3 regions of the Roseateles sp. P2_H4 genome follow, and region 1 is predicted to be linked to each of the others. Evidence: predicted binding sites of a transcription regulator. Region 1 holds the regulator's gene; each other region holds the start of a gene.
The links. Region 1 encodes FliA, which starts transcription of late flagellar genes. Its sites were predicted from a motif close to CTAAAGTTTNNNNNNNNNNNGCCGNTA; they were not measured.
Positions count from the first base shown of each region.

Region 2: AC1DW3_RS02260 (YjfB family protein) is a predicted target of FliA. The motif match lies at 2,007-2,033, and genes of this name have one in related genera.
Region 3: fliD (flagellar filament capping protein FliD) is a predicted target of FliA. The motif match lies at 2,177-2,203, and genes of this name have one in related genera.

Region 1 covers NZ_JBFUFR010000074.1:11,083-15,761, reverse strand. Annotated here, with positions in the region: partial or broken gene flhF (flagellar biosynthesis protein FlhF) at 1-114, shown strand, start outside; gene AC1DW3_RS29950 (MinD/ParA family ATP-binding protein) at 114-893, shown strand; gene AC1DW3_RS29945 (RNA polymerase sigma factor FliA) at 992-1,705, shown strand; gene AC1DW3_RS29940 (methyl-accepting chemotaxis protein) at 1,839-3,104, shown strand; gene AC1DW3_RS29935 (substrate-binding periplasmic protein) at 3,395-4,102, opposite strand; gene AC1DW3_RS29930 (GGDEF domain-containing protein) at 4,366-4,679, opposite strand, start outside.
Region 2 covers NZ_JBFUFR010000002.1:132,434-137,112, forward strand. Annotated here, with positions in the region: gene AC1DW3_RS02245 (GAF domain-containing protein) at 1-41, shown strand, start outside; gene AC1DW3_RS02250 (ATP-binding response regulator) at 38-1,042, shown strand; gene AC1DW3_RS02255 (substrate-binding periplasmic protein) at 1,131-1,931, opposite strand; gene AC1DW3_RS02260 (YjfB family protein) at 2,042-2,245, shown strand; gene AC1DW3_RS02265 (hypothetical protein) at 2,266-3,009, opposite strand; gene AC1DW3_RS02270 (hypothetical protein) at 3,181-3,726, shown strand; gene AC1DW3_RS02275 (hypothetical protein) at 3,879-4,427, shown strand; gene AC1DW3_RS02280 (BON domain-containing protein) at 4,520-4,679, opposite strand, start outside.
Region 3 covers NZ_JBFUFR010000064.1:13,480-18,158, reverse strand. Annotated here, with positions in the region: gene AC1DW3_RS29090 (flagellar protein FliT) at 1-135, opposite strand, end outside; gene fliS (flagellar export chaperone FliS) at 177-614, opposite strand; gene fliD (flagellar filament capping protein FliD) at 742-2,142, opposite strand; gene AC1DW3_RS29075 (flagellin N-terminal helical domain-containing protein) at 2,288-3,274, opposite strand; gene AC1DW3_RS29070 (flagellin N-terminal helical domain-containing protein) at 3,614-4,528, opposite strand.

The DNA.
Region 1 (4,679 bases):
GTGCAGCGCGCGCTGAAGGGCGCTGCCTCGGGCGCCTGGCGCATGGACAACACCGACGTCAACCTCATCTTTGCCGGCGCGCCGCTGACCGAAGGCATGAGGGCTGTGCACTGATGATGGTCGATCAAGCCCACGGCCTGCGGCGGCTTTTCGCCGCCTCCAAGACCCGCTTCGTGCCAGTCGTCAGCAACCCGCGCGTCATGGGCGCCGGCGCGCTGCTGGAGGGCCTGTGCTCGGCCTTCGCCGAGCTGAATCTCACCACGCTGGTCGTCGACGCAGGCGAACACTCGCCCAAGCCCTCCGAGCTGGCTAGCGTGGACCTGTCCAACTGCATCGAGCGCCTGTCGCCCAAGGTGTCCTACCTGGCGGCCCGCGGCCTGCCGCTGCGCCATATCAACGCCCATGGCTCGGCCGCTTCCTTCCTGGAGGCCGTGGCCGACGCGGCACCGGACGCCGATGTCATCCTGCTGCACGCGCCGGCCGCTGAACTGGCCCGCGTGGTGGCCCTGCGCGAGGTGCGCCCGCTGCTGCTGGCCGACACCGAGCCGGCGAGCGTGACGGAAGCCTATGCGGGCATGAAATGGCTCACACAACGGGCCGGGCTGATGGTCTACAGTCTGCTGATGGCCTGCCACCCACAACTGCGCGTGGCCACCCGCATCGCGCAACAGCTTCACTCCTGCGCCGACGGCTTCCTCGGCGCGGTGCTGCGTGACTGGGCCTGCCTGGACCCGCGAGCGTCCCAGAACGCACCGCTGACGCCCGAACTGCGTCATCTCGCCCGTGAGCTGCTGCTCGCGGCCCCTCCGGGAGCGGCCGTCGACGCCGCCTCCGATGCGACCCCGCTGCGCCCGGCGCGCAAGGCGTCTTCCCCCTTCATCGCTGCACATTGAACTCGCCGGAGTCCAAACATGATGCCCCCACGCTCACTGCGTTCACTGCCCCCCGCGGGGGCGCTTCAGCCCCTTCGGGCGGCCGTGCGGAGCTGACCATGTACACGCCCAAAGGCCGCCTCGACAACAGCTCGCTGATCAAGCAGTACAGCCCGCTGGTCCGACGCCTGGCGCACCAGATGATCGCCAAGCTGCCGGCCAATGTGGAGGTGGATGACCTGATCCAGGTCGGCCTGATCGGCCTGACCGACGCGCTGTCGCGCTTCGATGCCGAGCAGGGCGTGCAGTTCGAGACCTTTGCCACCCAGCGCATCCGCGGCGCCATGCTCGACGAGCTGCGCGGCGGCGACTGGATGAGCCGCGGCACGCGCCGCCAGCAGCGCGAGATCGAATCCGCCGTGCACAAGGTCGAGCAGCGCCTCGGCCGCGCGCCGCGCGAGGACGAGATCGCCGCCGAGATGGGCCTGCCGCTGGCCGAATACCAGGAGCTGCTCGGCAAGGTGCGCGGCACCCAGCTGGTCTACCTGGAAGACATGTCGGGCGACGACGGCGACCAGGATTACCTCGACCGCCACGTCGCCGACGAGAACGCCAACCCGGTGGCGATGCTGCAGGACCATCGCATGCGCGAGGCGCTGGTGGCCGCCATCAAGAACCTGCCCGAGCGCGAGCAGTTCGTGATGAGCATGTACTACGAGCACGACATGAATCTCAAGGAGATCGCGGCCGTGCTCAAGGTCACGGAGTCCCGCGTGTGTCAGTTGCACAGTCAGTCGATTGCAAGGTTGCGCGTTAAGCTGCGTGACTGGTAATCCACGGGGCCACTTCTTGCCGAGCCCCGGCCAATAAGCGGGGACAAAACGCATGTTCAAGTGGCCCAAGAGCGGGAGCTCTTCCGTCGCCATCACTCGCGACGAGCCCGTCCGTCGAGATGACAGCGCAGCGTTGAACGTTGTCAAGCGGTTGGCCCGCTCGATTTCCACCGTCGGCAAGGACGCCGCGGAAGTGCGGGGAGCCCTCGAAGACACCCAGCGCATCGTGCAGGCCCAGAGCCAGGCCATGCAGGCCCTGGCCCAGCAGCTCAACCAGATCGGCCAGGCGCAGGCAGCCATCGCCACCGCCACGGCGCAGAGCGCGGCGGCCGTGCAGCGCGCGCGCGGCGCCTTGGGTGTCGTCGGTGGCGAGGTCGTCGGCATGGCGAGCACGCTGGCCCAGGTGTCCGATGCGGCCGCCGAGATCACCAAGATTTCCCTGCAGACCCGCCTGGTGGCCTTCAATGCCGCCGTCGAGGCCAAGCATGCGGGCGATGCCGGCCGCGGTTTCGCCGTCGTGGCCGAAGCCGTCAAGGCGCTGGCCGGCCAGGTCGAAGGCTCGTCCAAGGCCATCGTCAGCGCCATCTCCAGCCTGCAGGAACGCATCGACAGGTTCAGCGCCGAGCTGACCGAGAACGCCGCCAAACCCAGCCAGATCCATGCAGCCTTCCATGAGGTCGAGCAGGATGTGCAGCGCATCTCGCAGTCCGCCGGCGAGAGCGGCCAGCAGATGAGCCTGCTCAACGAGCGCGCCCATGAGCTGGAGCGCGAGGTCTCTGAAGCCTCACATGGCCTGAAGGTGGCCTTCGACGGCAGCGACCGTTTCCTGCGCATGTCCGAGGAGCTCGTCGAGCAGATCGCCGAGAGCGGCGTCGAGGTCGACGACATGCCCTTCATCCGCACCGCCCAGCAGGCCGCCGACGAGATTGCCGGCCTGCTCGAAGAGGCGCTGCGCAGCGGCCAGATCAGCCAGGCCGACCTGTTCGACGACAAATACCGGCCGATCGAGGGCACCGCGCCGCAGCAGCACACGACACGCTTCTGCCAGCTGACCGACCGCCTCTTCCCCGCCGTGCAGGAGAAGATGCTGGCCTTCAGCGACAAGGTGGTGTTCTGCATCGCGGCCGACCGCAACGGCTATATCGCGACGCACAACCGCAAGTACTGCCAGCCGCAGCGCCCGGGCGACACGGTCTGGAACACGGCCAACAGCCGCTACCGGCGCATCTTCAACGACCGCACCGGCCTGGCCTCGGCGCGCAACACCCGGCCCTTTCTGCTGCAGACCTACCGGCGCGACATGGGTGGTGGCCGCTTCGTGGTGTTGAAGGAAGCGACGGCGCCCATCATGGTCAACGGCAAGCACTGGGGCGGCCTGCGCTTGGCGTTCAATTTCTGAAAGGTCGCCCGCCCCGCGGGCCGAGCGCCGGGCCTGCCATGGGCCAGAGGCCCATGGCCTTCCGTAGGCACAAGCAGTCCGCAGGGACTGCTTGTGTCCGACTCCAGTTCACCTAGCCGGCCCGCCTTGGGCGATGTGCTTGCGGCTCAATGCTGCAAGCATCGCCGTCCCCTCGGGGGCTGAGACCGGACACATGGCGCCCAGTGGGCGGCATGTGCCTGCCGAAGAGCAGCCGCTCTGCCGGCTGCGCGGCCTGCAAGGCCGGCCAAGGTACGCCTTGGACGAGGGGCTCACTTCACCGACTGCCGGATCTCCTGATTCAGCAGCTCCAGCCAGGCGTCGGCCTGCGGGTGGGTCTTGCTGATGGCCATGAAGGTCGGCTTGACCTCCAGCACGGCATGCCAGCGTATGGCGTCGACCGGCTTGGTCTGACGGGTGAGCTGGTATTCGAAAGTGGCGCGCTCCGAAAACACGGCATCGACGCGACCCAGGCTGAGCATCTCCAGCCCTGGACGCGGGTCGACGAGCTCGTGCAGCTTGTAGCGGCCAGAGGTCAGCTCGGGTGGCAGGTAGGAGCCGCGCTGGTAGGCCACGGTGGCATCCGGTGGCAAGGGTGCCTTGCGGTCGCCGCGCACGAAGAAACCCAGCTGCATGCGCGCCACCGGCAACGAGTAGCGGAACAAAGCGTCGCGCTCCTCGTTGCGCCACATCGTCATCAGCAGGCAGTCGCCATTCTTGGCCAGCGCGAAGGCGCGTACCCAGGGCACATGCAGGGTCTGCACGGCCAGACCGCCGGCCGCGAAGGCGCGACGGGCCAGTGCCGTCAGGCTGCCGCCATCGGGCAGCTCGATGCTGACATAGGGCGGGAAATCGGTCATGCACAGCTGCACGGCAGGCGCCTGGGCCTGCACGGGCGCAGCCACGGCCAGCAGCGCCAGGGCGGTGCTCAGGCGGCAGGCGAGGGTGCGGGGGGCTGTCAGGAGGGGTGGGCGAGTCATGCGGGATGGCGCTCAGAAGTGAGCCTAGCCAGCCCGCCGGCTTTCGGCAATGCGGGGTTGAAAGCCCTGCGTGTGTTTTGCCGCTCGACGCGCGAGTGATTCCCCCAGGGCCGCGCGCCTGGCCGCGAATGACCGACTTGATCGACAGCGGCCCGGGGTAGGCGCGCACATGGTGGACACGGCCGCGGGCACGCGGCAGCACATTGGCGTCGAACAGCGCTTCGGGCGTCGTGCGGATCAGCAGCTCGCCGGACACGGCGGCTTCACTCCGCGATGCAGGCCCTGTTCTTGCCCGTGTGCTTGGCCTCATACAGGGCCACGTCGGCGCGGTCCAGCGCGGCCTCCAGCGTCTCGCCGGGCCGGTACAGCGTCACGCCGGCCGAGAAGGTCACGAAGACGTCCTTGCCCTCGTGGTTGAACAGCGCCGACGACAGCGAGCGCTGCAGGCGCACCAGCACGGCTTGAGCCTCGTCCAGCGGCGTGTTGGGCAGCATCAGCACGAACTCCTCGCCGCCGTAGCGCGCCACCATGTCGCCGGGGCGCAGCGACGCCTGGGTGCGCTCGGCGAGCGACTTCA
Region 2 (4,679 bases), on a different contig from region 1:
ACATCCTGCGCCGCAAGGCGCGGAGCAAGACGCTGAATTGAAGAAAGGTATCGACGTCATCGAGCGCAGCGCGAAGGCACAGGTGCAGCTCATCGAGGACCTCCTCGACATGAGCCGCATCACCACCGGCAAGCTGATCCTGAATGTCGCGCCGGTCTCCGCGGCGAGCTTCACGCTTGCGGCAGTCGAGTTATTGCTGCCTGCAGCGGACCGTGCAGGCGTGCGGCTCACGACAGACGTCACGATGCACGAGGGCGCGGCCGTGATGGGCAACGCCGTGAGACTGCAGCAGGTGGTGACGAACCTGGTCTCCAACGCGGTTAAGTTCACTCCCCGTGGCAGCGAGGTGCACGTGGCGCTGCGTTGCACGGCCGAGGTCGCGGAGATCGTGGTCGAAGATACCGGCATCGGCATTTCGTCCGAGTTCCTGCCGTTCGTCTTCGAGCGGTTCCGCCAGGCGGACGGTTCAATGGCGCGCCGTCATGGCGGGCTGGGCCTTGGCTTGTCGATCGCGCGAAACCTGGTTGAACTGCATGGCGGCCAAGTAGGCGTGCACAGCGACGGGCCGGACCGCGGTGCACGCTTTTCAGTGCGGTTGCCGCTGATCAATGCGCGAAGTCTCGCCAGCGCCTCACCCGACCCTGGCGCGGTTGATCGAACCTCGCTCGCCGGCGCGCGAATTCTGGTTGTGGATGACGACGACACGGTGCGCGAGATGGTCGCCCGTGCGTTGGAACTGCAGGGGGCGCAGGTGGTGACGGCGGCCACTGGCGCCGAGGCGCTTGCCGTGCTGCCCAGTTCCGGGGTGAACTTGCTCGTTTCCGACCTCGGCATGCCTGAGATGACAGGCTTCGAGCTGCTGGAGCGCGTCAGGGCCTTGCCGGCGGATCAGGGCGGGAATATCCGCGCCATCGCGTTGACGGCGTTTGCTCGCGAGGCCGACCAGCGCAAGTCGATTGACGCAGGCTTTCTCATGCATTTCCGCAAACCTGTGGAGTTTTCTGCGCTGGTGCGGGCGATACAGGAAATGGGACTCGCGTAAGAGCCCTTGCTGGCGCCTGGAGGTCGCCAGTCGAGACGCAAGATTTCACGGCGCATCGAAGCCGCCATGCACCGGGCGCCCGCCCTGCTCAGGGCATGGAACTCAAGGCCTCGCTGCGAGACAGATAGGCGCTGAAGATCCTGTAGAGGCTGCCGTCAGCCCGCATGGCGGCGATGGCGTCCTCGATCCTGCGGGCGTCTTCCTCGCGAACCCTGGACCTGGACAGCGCAAATCCCGCAGCGTAGTTGTCCGCCGGAAAGCCATCGATGACCGTGACCCTGCCCTGCAGCTTGCTGTCCGCAAGGATTCGCCCCCACACGACGGGTTCGGACAGGAAGGCCGCATCGCGACCCAGGCCCACGAGCCGGGCCGCCATGTTGGCGTCGGCGTATTCGTCCACTCGCCCCTGCTGGCGCAGCCTGGCGATCCAGGGGTCCCACTGCGGGCCATGCTTGAAGCCCTTGACCACCGCCAGCCGCAATTGACTGTCTTCCGCGAATGCGTCCAATGTCAGGACCGGGCTGGGCAGGCCCTTTCGAACCAGCAGCCGGTTGCGCCCGCTCATGTAGATCACGAAGCGCGCGAAGCTGTTGCGCTCCTCGGTCTCGATGGCAGACACCGTCATGTCGAGGCTGCCATGGGCCAGGTCGGTCCAGGTGCGGACTCGGGAATCGACAAAGGTTTCGAACTTGCAGCCCGTGCGGCGGGCGACTTCGTTGACGATGTCGACATCGATGCCCACCGTACCGCCCCCTGCGCGTCGAAACGCCAGCGAACCGTACTCGTACAGGGCCACGCGGTAGGGCCCGCACACGGCCGGCTGCGCCAGTGCCTGCGCGCCCGCTGCGGCCAGGCATCCCGCCACCACCCACTTGCTGACCTTGCCCATGCGCCTTCGGTGCCCATCAAACCCCGACCGAGTATCTGCGGCTTCTGCGCGCGCTGCGGTCCAGGCGCGAAAAGGCTCAAGTCTGGGCCGGACCTGCCGATAGCAGGCGAATGGAACTCACCAACGTCAGCAATGTGAGCATCGCGTCAAGCCCCGCCCAGGGCGACACCGCCACCACCGTCGGCCTGCTGGTGCTCAGGAAGGCGCTCGACGTGCAGGCGGCCGGCGCCATGGCCCTGCTCAGCGCGCTGCCGCAGCAGCCGGCACTGGCGACCGAAGGTTCCTTGGGCCGCAACCTGAACACCTTCGCCTGACGGCGCCGCGCAGCGACTCCTCAAAGTCCGGCGCGCCGCAGCCACGCCTCTGACTCGACGGGCTGAATCCCGCCCGCCGACCGCAGCTCGCGCAGCACGCGGTAGCGGCTTTCGATACCCACCAGCATCAGCACCCTTTGGCCAGGGTGGGCGCGCACGGCGTCGCGCAGGCGCTCCGCATGGTGCCGATCCCACTGCGCCTGCACGTTCGCGGCGCCCTCGCCCACCAGCCCCTCCTCGATCTCGCGCAGCGCGGCCACCAGCCGGTCCGTCTTCTCGCTGTTCACGTCGGCGGCGGAGCGCCATCCACTGGCCATGGCCCGGTAGGTGGCCTGCTTCAGATCGTCGAGTGCCTTGGCGCCGGCCGGGTTCTGTTCGCCGAAGGCCTTGTATGCGCGGCCCGCCACACCAGTGAGCTGGCTGAACAGGGCTTCGTCCGGTTCCGAGCCCAAGCCCTTGGCGCCCGTGGCATCGAGGTAGGGGAAGACGACATCCGTGTACTCGACCTTGCCTGGCCAGACCTTGCGGCCGCGCAGTTCGCTGGGTGTCACATCCAGCACCAGCACATCCGGCTTCACAGCCACGATGACCTGCCGCAGCACGGCAAGATCGTAGGCGGCGATGGCCTTGTGCCGCGAATACAGCGTGGACAGCACGAGCAGCTCGCCTTGGGCATCCGCCAGCGCCCGCGTGGCCGCCAGAGGCGCCGCCGCCAACATGCCGAGCGCGCCCCGTCTCGACCAGTCATGCTTCACGGTGTTCATGCAGCGCCCTCGCGGTTGAAAGGCGTGCAATCTAGGCGGCACCAGCGTTCCGGTCAGGCGGATGCGACGAAACCGGCCCTGGTGCGATGAGGCGGGTTTGATGGCGCCCGGGCTGGACAAGCGCGGCCCCATGAATTACTGTATACAAACACAGTATTCACAAGGACCGCCATGCCGACACCCCGACTGCTCCTCATCTCCCAGCCCACCGTCGAAGTGGAACGGCATATGTCGGCCGCCGTCGAGAGGCATGGCCTGGACCTGCGCCTCGGCGACGCGATGTTTCCGGCCTCGAATTGGCATCAGACCTGGTCGGACCGCTACCCGGACACGCCCTCCATGCGCAGCACGCTGAAACGCGTTGGCGCGCAGATTGCGGCCGAGGCTTTCACGATGGTCCTGAACCGCATCGGCGGCCGCGAGCACTGGGCCTTCTTCGGCCAAGGCCGGCCACCCGGTTTCGATGATGTGCTGGAGTCGGTACTGGCCGCCTTGCTGCGCGAGGGATGCGGCGAGGGCCCGGGGCACACGCCTCACCTGACCATCAGCTACCGGGCACCGGAGTCCCTGGAGCCCATCTACATCGATCCCATCCCCTGGCAAATCCGCGAAGTGCTGCTCGTCGTCGGCGGCAGCAACGCCGAGTACGGCTACGAGATCATCGACCGTTGGACCTTGCAATCGGTGCCGGCAGACCTGCAGGGCTGCCTTTTCTGAGGTTCGCCGCCTTCGTCCACGCGGCCTTGTCCGACTTTTGCGAGGCCCAAGCGCCGACGTGGCCGACGGGCCCGGATTCCTAAGCTGAGCGGCGTGGCACCTGCCCTGTTGAGGGCATGACGCTGCCACCCATCAAGCCAAAGGAGATCCTCATGACGAAGCAAATCCGCACCTCCCGCCTTTTGTGTGCCCTCGCGCTGATCGGCCTGGCCGGCACGGCTTCGGCCAATCTGACCAAGCCCGTCTATTCGCAGGCCAAGGATGAAGTCAAGGCCATGTTCAAGGCCGAGCGAGACAAGTGCAGTTCGCTGGCAGGCAATGCCAAGGACGTGTGCGCCGAGCGCGCCAAGGCCCACGAGAAGGTGGCCCTCGCCAACCTCGAGTACCAGTACACCGGCACGGTCAAGGATCACAACGACTACCTGGAGTCACGCTACGAGGCGCGCTTCAAGCTGGCCAAGGAAATGTGCGATGACAAGTCCGGCAACGCCAAGGACGTCTGCGTCGCCGAAGCCAAGGCCGAGCACGACAAGGCCAAGGCCGATCTGAAGGCCAACAAGAAGATCGCCTCGGCAGAAGCCGATGCGATGGAGACCAAGCTGAAGGCCGACTACAAGGTCGCCAACGAACGCTGCGACTCCCTGTCCGGTGACACCAAGGACAGCTGCCAGGCCAGCGCCAAGGCCCGCTACTTCCAGTGATGGAAAAGGCCCCGCCCGCGCAAGCGCGGCGGGGCTGATGGCAAAACCGCCGGCTCCAGGGCCGGCGGTTTTTTTGTCGGGGCGGCGTGTGCTCAGCGCACGGCACTGGCCGCAGCGTCGGCCGGCAGGCGCGGCACACCTTCGGCCACGGCCACGACGCGGCCGGCCTGCGGCAGCGTCAGCCGGTTGTCCACGCCGCGCACGCCCTGCGGCGCACCCGCCAGCACGGTGGCGCGATCCCTGGCGGCCGCA
Region 3 (4,679 bases), on a different contig from region 1:
GAGCTGCGAGATCAGCAGCACGCAGGCGCCTTCGAGCTTGACGACCTCGTCCCAGTTGCCGGTGCGGGCGGCCGACAGCATGTCGGCGCTGGCTTGTTCGATGGCCTCGTAATAGTTGAGCAGGTCGGAATTCATGGGGGCGTACCGGATAGCGTGAGCAGGGCGGGGCGGGTGAGTCAGGCGGCCTTGGGCGGGCGCACTGCCGGGTTGTCGGCGATGGCCTGCCAGGCGTCGCGCACGGGCGCCAGCAGGCGCTTGCACTCCTCGATCGCGGCGACGTCGCTGTGCAGGTTGGCGTGGGTCAGCCGCATGCACAGATAGGCGTAGAGGTCGCGCAGGTCGTGGGCCAGCGGGTTGGATTCGAGGTTGAGGGCGGCCTTGAGGCCCTCGTCCAGGATGCGTACGCAGCGGCACAGCGAGTTGTTCTTGACCGGCGTGTTGCCGGCCTGGATGGCCGCCAGGGCCAGGTTCATGCCTTCCATGACGCCGTCGAACAGCAGGGCCACGAGGCGGTGCGGGCTGGCGCTGAGGACGTCGGTCTCGACGCCGACCTTGCCGTAGGCAGAGCCGGCGCGGTGAGCTCGGGAAGCAAACGGGGAGGAGGATCCGTACATGAGGGCTCTCTGGGCTGGATACCTTCAAATTTCGGCGCCCGGCCGGGGAACTTGAGGCGGCTTACCCCTGCTGGCGGCGTGAAAAAGGCGCCCTTAGGCGCCTTGTTCGTGAATCCTGCTCGGCGCCTCAGCTGGAGGACGAACTGCCGAACTGTTTGGACACATAGGCCGACAGCGCGCTGAGCTGGCTCATCTTGGTGTCCAGCGCGCTGTACTGGGCGCGCAGGCGCTTTTCCGTCAGCGTCAGCGAGTCTTCCATGCGGTCGATGGTGCTGGTGTTGCTGGCGATGCGTTTTTGCAGGCTGGTCTGGCCGGTGGTGATCGCGCCGTCCGTGCCCAGGATCTTGGTGGCGAAACTGTTCCACTGCAGCGCGAAACCCTGGTTGCGGGTGTTGACGGAGTCGGGGGCGGCGAACAGCTTCTTGAGGTCGGTCAGGTTGGACATGGCCTTGTCGAGCTTGGTCGCGTTGACCGTCAGCGCGCCGTTCTGGCCCGGTTCCAGGCCGATGTCTGACAAGCGGCCGAAGGCGCCCGCCAGTGTCGTCGTGCCGCCGGTGATACCGCGCAGCATCTGCTGCACCGAGACGGCCTTGGTGTCGCCCTGCAGCACGCCGGCAGCCTTGGTGCCGGCGTCGTACTTGGTCTGGTCGCGCATCAGGTTCATCAGCGCGTTGTAGGCATTGGCGAAGTCCGTGATCGCCTTGCGCACGCTGGCCGTGTCGTTCGTGGTGCCGACATTGACGGTGCTGGCCGTCGTCTTGAGCAGCGTCACGCTCATGCCGTCGGACAGGCCGGACAGCGTGTTGCTCTCCGAGCTCAGGTCCAGCCCGTCCCAGTTGAACTGGGCGTTGGAAGCGRCCTGGGCTTGGGTCATGCCGGCGCCGCTGCCGGGGTCGTAGGTCAGATCGGCGAGGGCGGCGTCGGGGCTGGTGATCTGGAAGGCCTGGTTTTCACCGGTGCTGAGGGAGCGGATGACCAGGCGTGTGCCGGCCGCGTCGTTGACGAGGCTGGCGCTGACGCCGGCATTGGCGGCGTTGATCTTGTCGCGGATGCTGGCCAGCGTGTCGGCCGCGCTGATGGTGACGGGCACCGGGGTGCCGGCGCCGGCCGTGAAGACCGGCGGTTCGCCGGCCCAGCGGCCCAGGGCGATGGTCAGGGTGCCGTCGCCGATGGTGCTGCTGCCGCCGGTGAAGATGCGGCTGGCGACCGATTGGGCGGAGGCCAGCTGGCTGACCTTGAGCACATGGTTCTGGCTGCCGGCGCTGGTGGCCGTGACGCTGGCCACCGTCGGGTCGGACACGCTGACCGTGGAGGCATTCCACAGGCTGGCGTCGGAAAGCTTCTGGGCGGCCGTCTGCATGGAAGAGACGGCCGACTGCAACATGCCGTAGGCGGAGATCTTGGTCTGGAGCTTGGCCGAGGCCTGCTTGATGTCATTGATCGGCTGCTGCTCGAGCGACATCAGCTTGGTGACCAAGCTTTCAACGTCGAGACCGCTGCCGATACCTAGTGACGAGATGGTGGCCATATGCCTTTCCTGAGTTCGACCCCTTCGCTAGGGCCTTCGGCATGCCGGGGGCGAACTTTAGGGATTTTTTGCAGCGTTGGCGCTGAAATGAGAAACGCCGGGACTTCCGACACGCGGATCCCGGCGTTGCTGAGCGGCGTCGGCCTCAGCCCTTGAGCAGTTGCAGCACCTGCTGCGGCAGTTGGTTGGCCTGGGCGACCATGGCGTTGCCAGCCTGCTGCAGGATCTGTGCCCGCGACATATTGGACGTTTCCTGGGCGTAGTCGGCATCCATGATGCGCGAGCGGGCCGAGGTCTGGTTCTCGACGGCAACCTGCAGGTTGGAGATCACGGCGTCAAAGCGGTTCTGCGTGGCACCGAAGGTGGAGCGGGCCAGGTTGACCTGGGCGAGCGCGAAGTCCAGGAACTGGACGGCCACCAGCGGGTCGCCTTCGTCGCCGTTCGCACCGGTCAGGGCCGGGGGGGCGCCGGCGGCGGCGAAGTCGACCGCGGCGGTCGGCGGCGGGCCACCGGTGCCGCTGCCGGCGGCACCCAGGATGTTGATCTTGGTGCTGTTGACGGCCGATTCCAGCGCGCCGTCGTTGCCGTTGGGCGTGCCGGTCGTGCCGGGCGTCGTGCCCAGGATGTCGCTCTGCGTGATGACGATCTGGTCATCCACGGTGGCGTTGGCGCCCACCTGGAAGGTGAACGTGGACGTCGCACCGCCCGGAAAGCCGGTCAGGATAGGCGAACCGTTGAAGTTGGTGTTGCGCATCAGGCGTCCGACTTCGGTCTGCAGCTGCGTGAACTCGTTGTTCAGCGCTGCCCGGTCCTGCACGTTGTTGGTGCCGTTGGCAGCCTGCACGGCCAGCTCACGCATGCGTTGCAGCATGTCGCCGACCTTGCCGAGCGAGCCTTCCGCCGTCTGCGCCAGCGAGATGCCGTCATTGGCATTGCGCATCGCGACCGACATGCCACGGACTTGCGTGTTCATGCGTTCGGCGATCGCCAGCCCGGCGGCATCGTCCTTGGCCGAATTGACACGCAGGCCAGAGGACAGGCGTTGCATCGAGACGCTCAGCAGACCTTGGGAACTGTTCAAGTTCCGCTGCGCGTTCATCGATGCGATGTTGGTATTGATCGTCTGGGGCATTTAAGCACTCCTGCAACAGCCCGGTTGATTCCGGTGTCCGCGCCGCAGAAGTCAGCGACGCGATGGAGTGAATTGTGTTGGTGCCCCCCGCGGGCCAAACCCGCGAACAACGGTCAAAACCACGGCCATTAAGGAAGCGTTGGATGAGTCCTCGCGATGCGGTGCGCCCCGGTTTGGGATGAGCTGCAAGGCGCAACGCACAGCCATGGCTTGGGCCATGGCGAGCATTTGCTACGCAGCAGATCGCCCAAAGCGGGGATGCGCCGCGCGTGGGGACTTGTTCAACGCTTCCTGAAGCCTGTGCCGGCGGTGCCCCCACCGCCGGGCTTCAGTCTTCCATCAGCCGCGCAGCAGCGTCAGCACCTGCTGGGGCAGCTGGTTGGCCTGCGAAATCATCGCGGTGCCGGCCTGCTGCAGGATCTGCGCGCGGCTCAGGTTGGCGGTTTCGCTGGCGTAGTCGGCGTCCATGATGCGGCTGCGTGCGGCCGACTGGCTTTCCACCGATACCTGCAGGCTGGAGATGACGGCGTCGAAGCGGTTCTGGGCCGCACCGAAGGTGGAGCGGGCCGTGTTCACCTGGGACAGGGCCTGGTCGATCTTGGCGACCGAGTCCAGCGCACCCTTGGTGCCCGAGCCGGTGTAGATGTCGAAGGTGGCGCCGGTGCCGGCCGCGCCGACCAGCAGGATGTCGGTATTGGCCGTGTTGGCGACCTCGGCCAGGGCGCCCTGGTTGGTGGCAGCGGCGGTGGCGGTATTCAGGATGTCGGCGCCGGTGATCGTGATGGTGTCGTTGGCCGTCGCGTTGGCGCCCACCTGGAAGGTGGTGGCGGCGGAGCCCGTCAGGATCGAGTTGCCGTTGAAGTTGGTGTTGCTGGACAGGCGCGTGATTTCCGACTGCAGCAGCGCGAATTCATTGTTCAGCGCGGTGCGGTCGTCGGTGTTGTTGGTGCCGTTGGCCGACTGCACGGCCAGCTCACGCATGCGCTGCAGCATGTCGCCGATCTTGCCCAGCGCGCCTTCAGCGGTCTGCGCGAAGGAGATGCCGTCGTTGGCGTTGCGGATGGCGACGCTCATGCCGCGCACCTGGGTGTTCATGCGCTCGGCAATGGCGAGGCCGGCGGCGTCGTCCTTGGCCGAGTTGACACGCAGACCCGAAGACAGGCGCTGCATGCTGACCATCAGCGAGCCCTGCGAGGCAGACGTGTTGCGCTGAGCGTTCAGCGAGGCGAGGTTGGTGTTGATGATTGCGGACATGGCGCGTTCCTTTCAGTGCCAATAGGTTGAATCCGAGCCCTGGGCAGTTGGCGCTATCGACCGTGTGGCCTGTCGCGTTGGCTGACGAGCTGGGACCCGTTGAATCCGTTATCGGACCTGGCAGGGGAACGCTTGAGAGTGATCCTTCGGA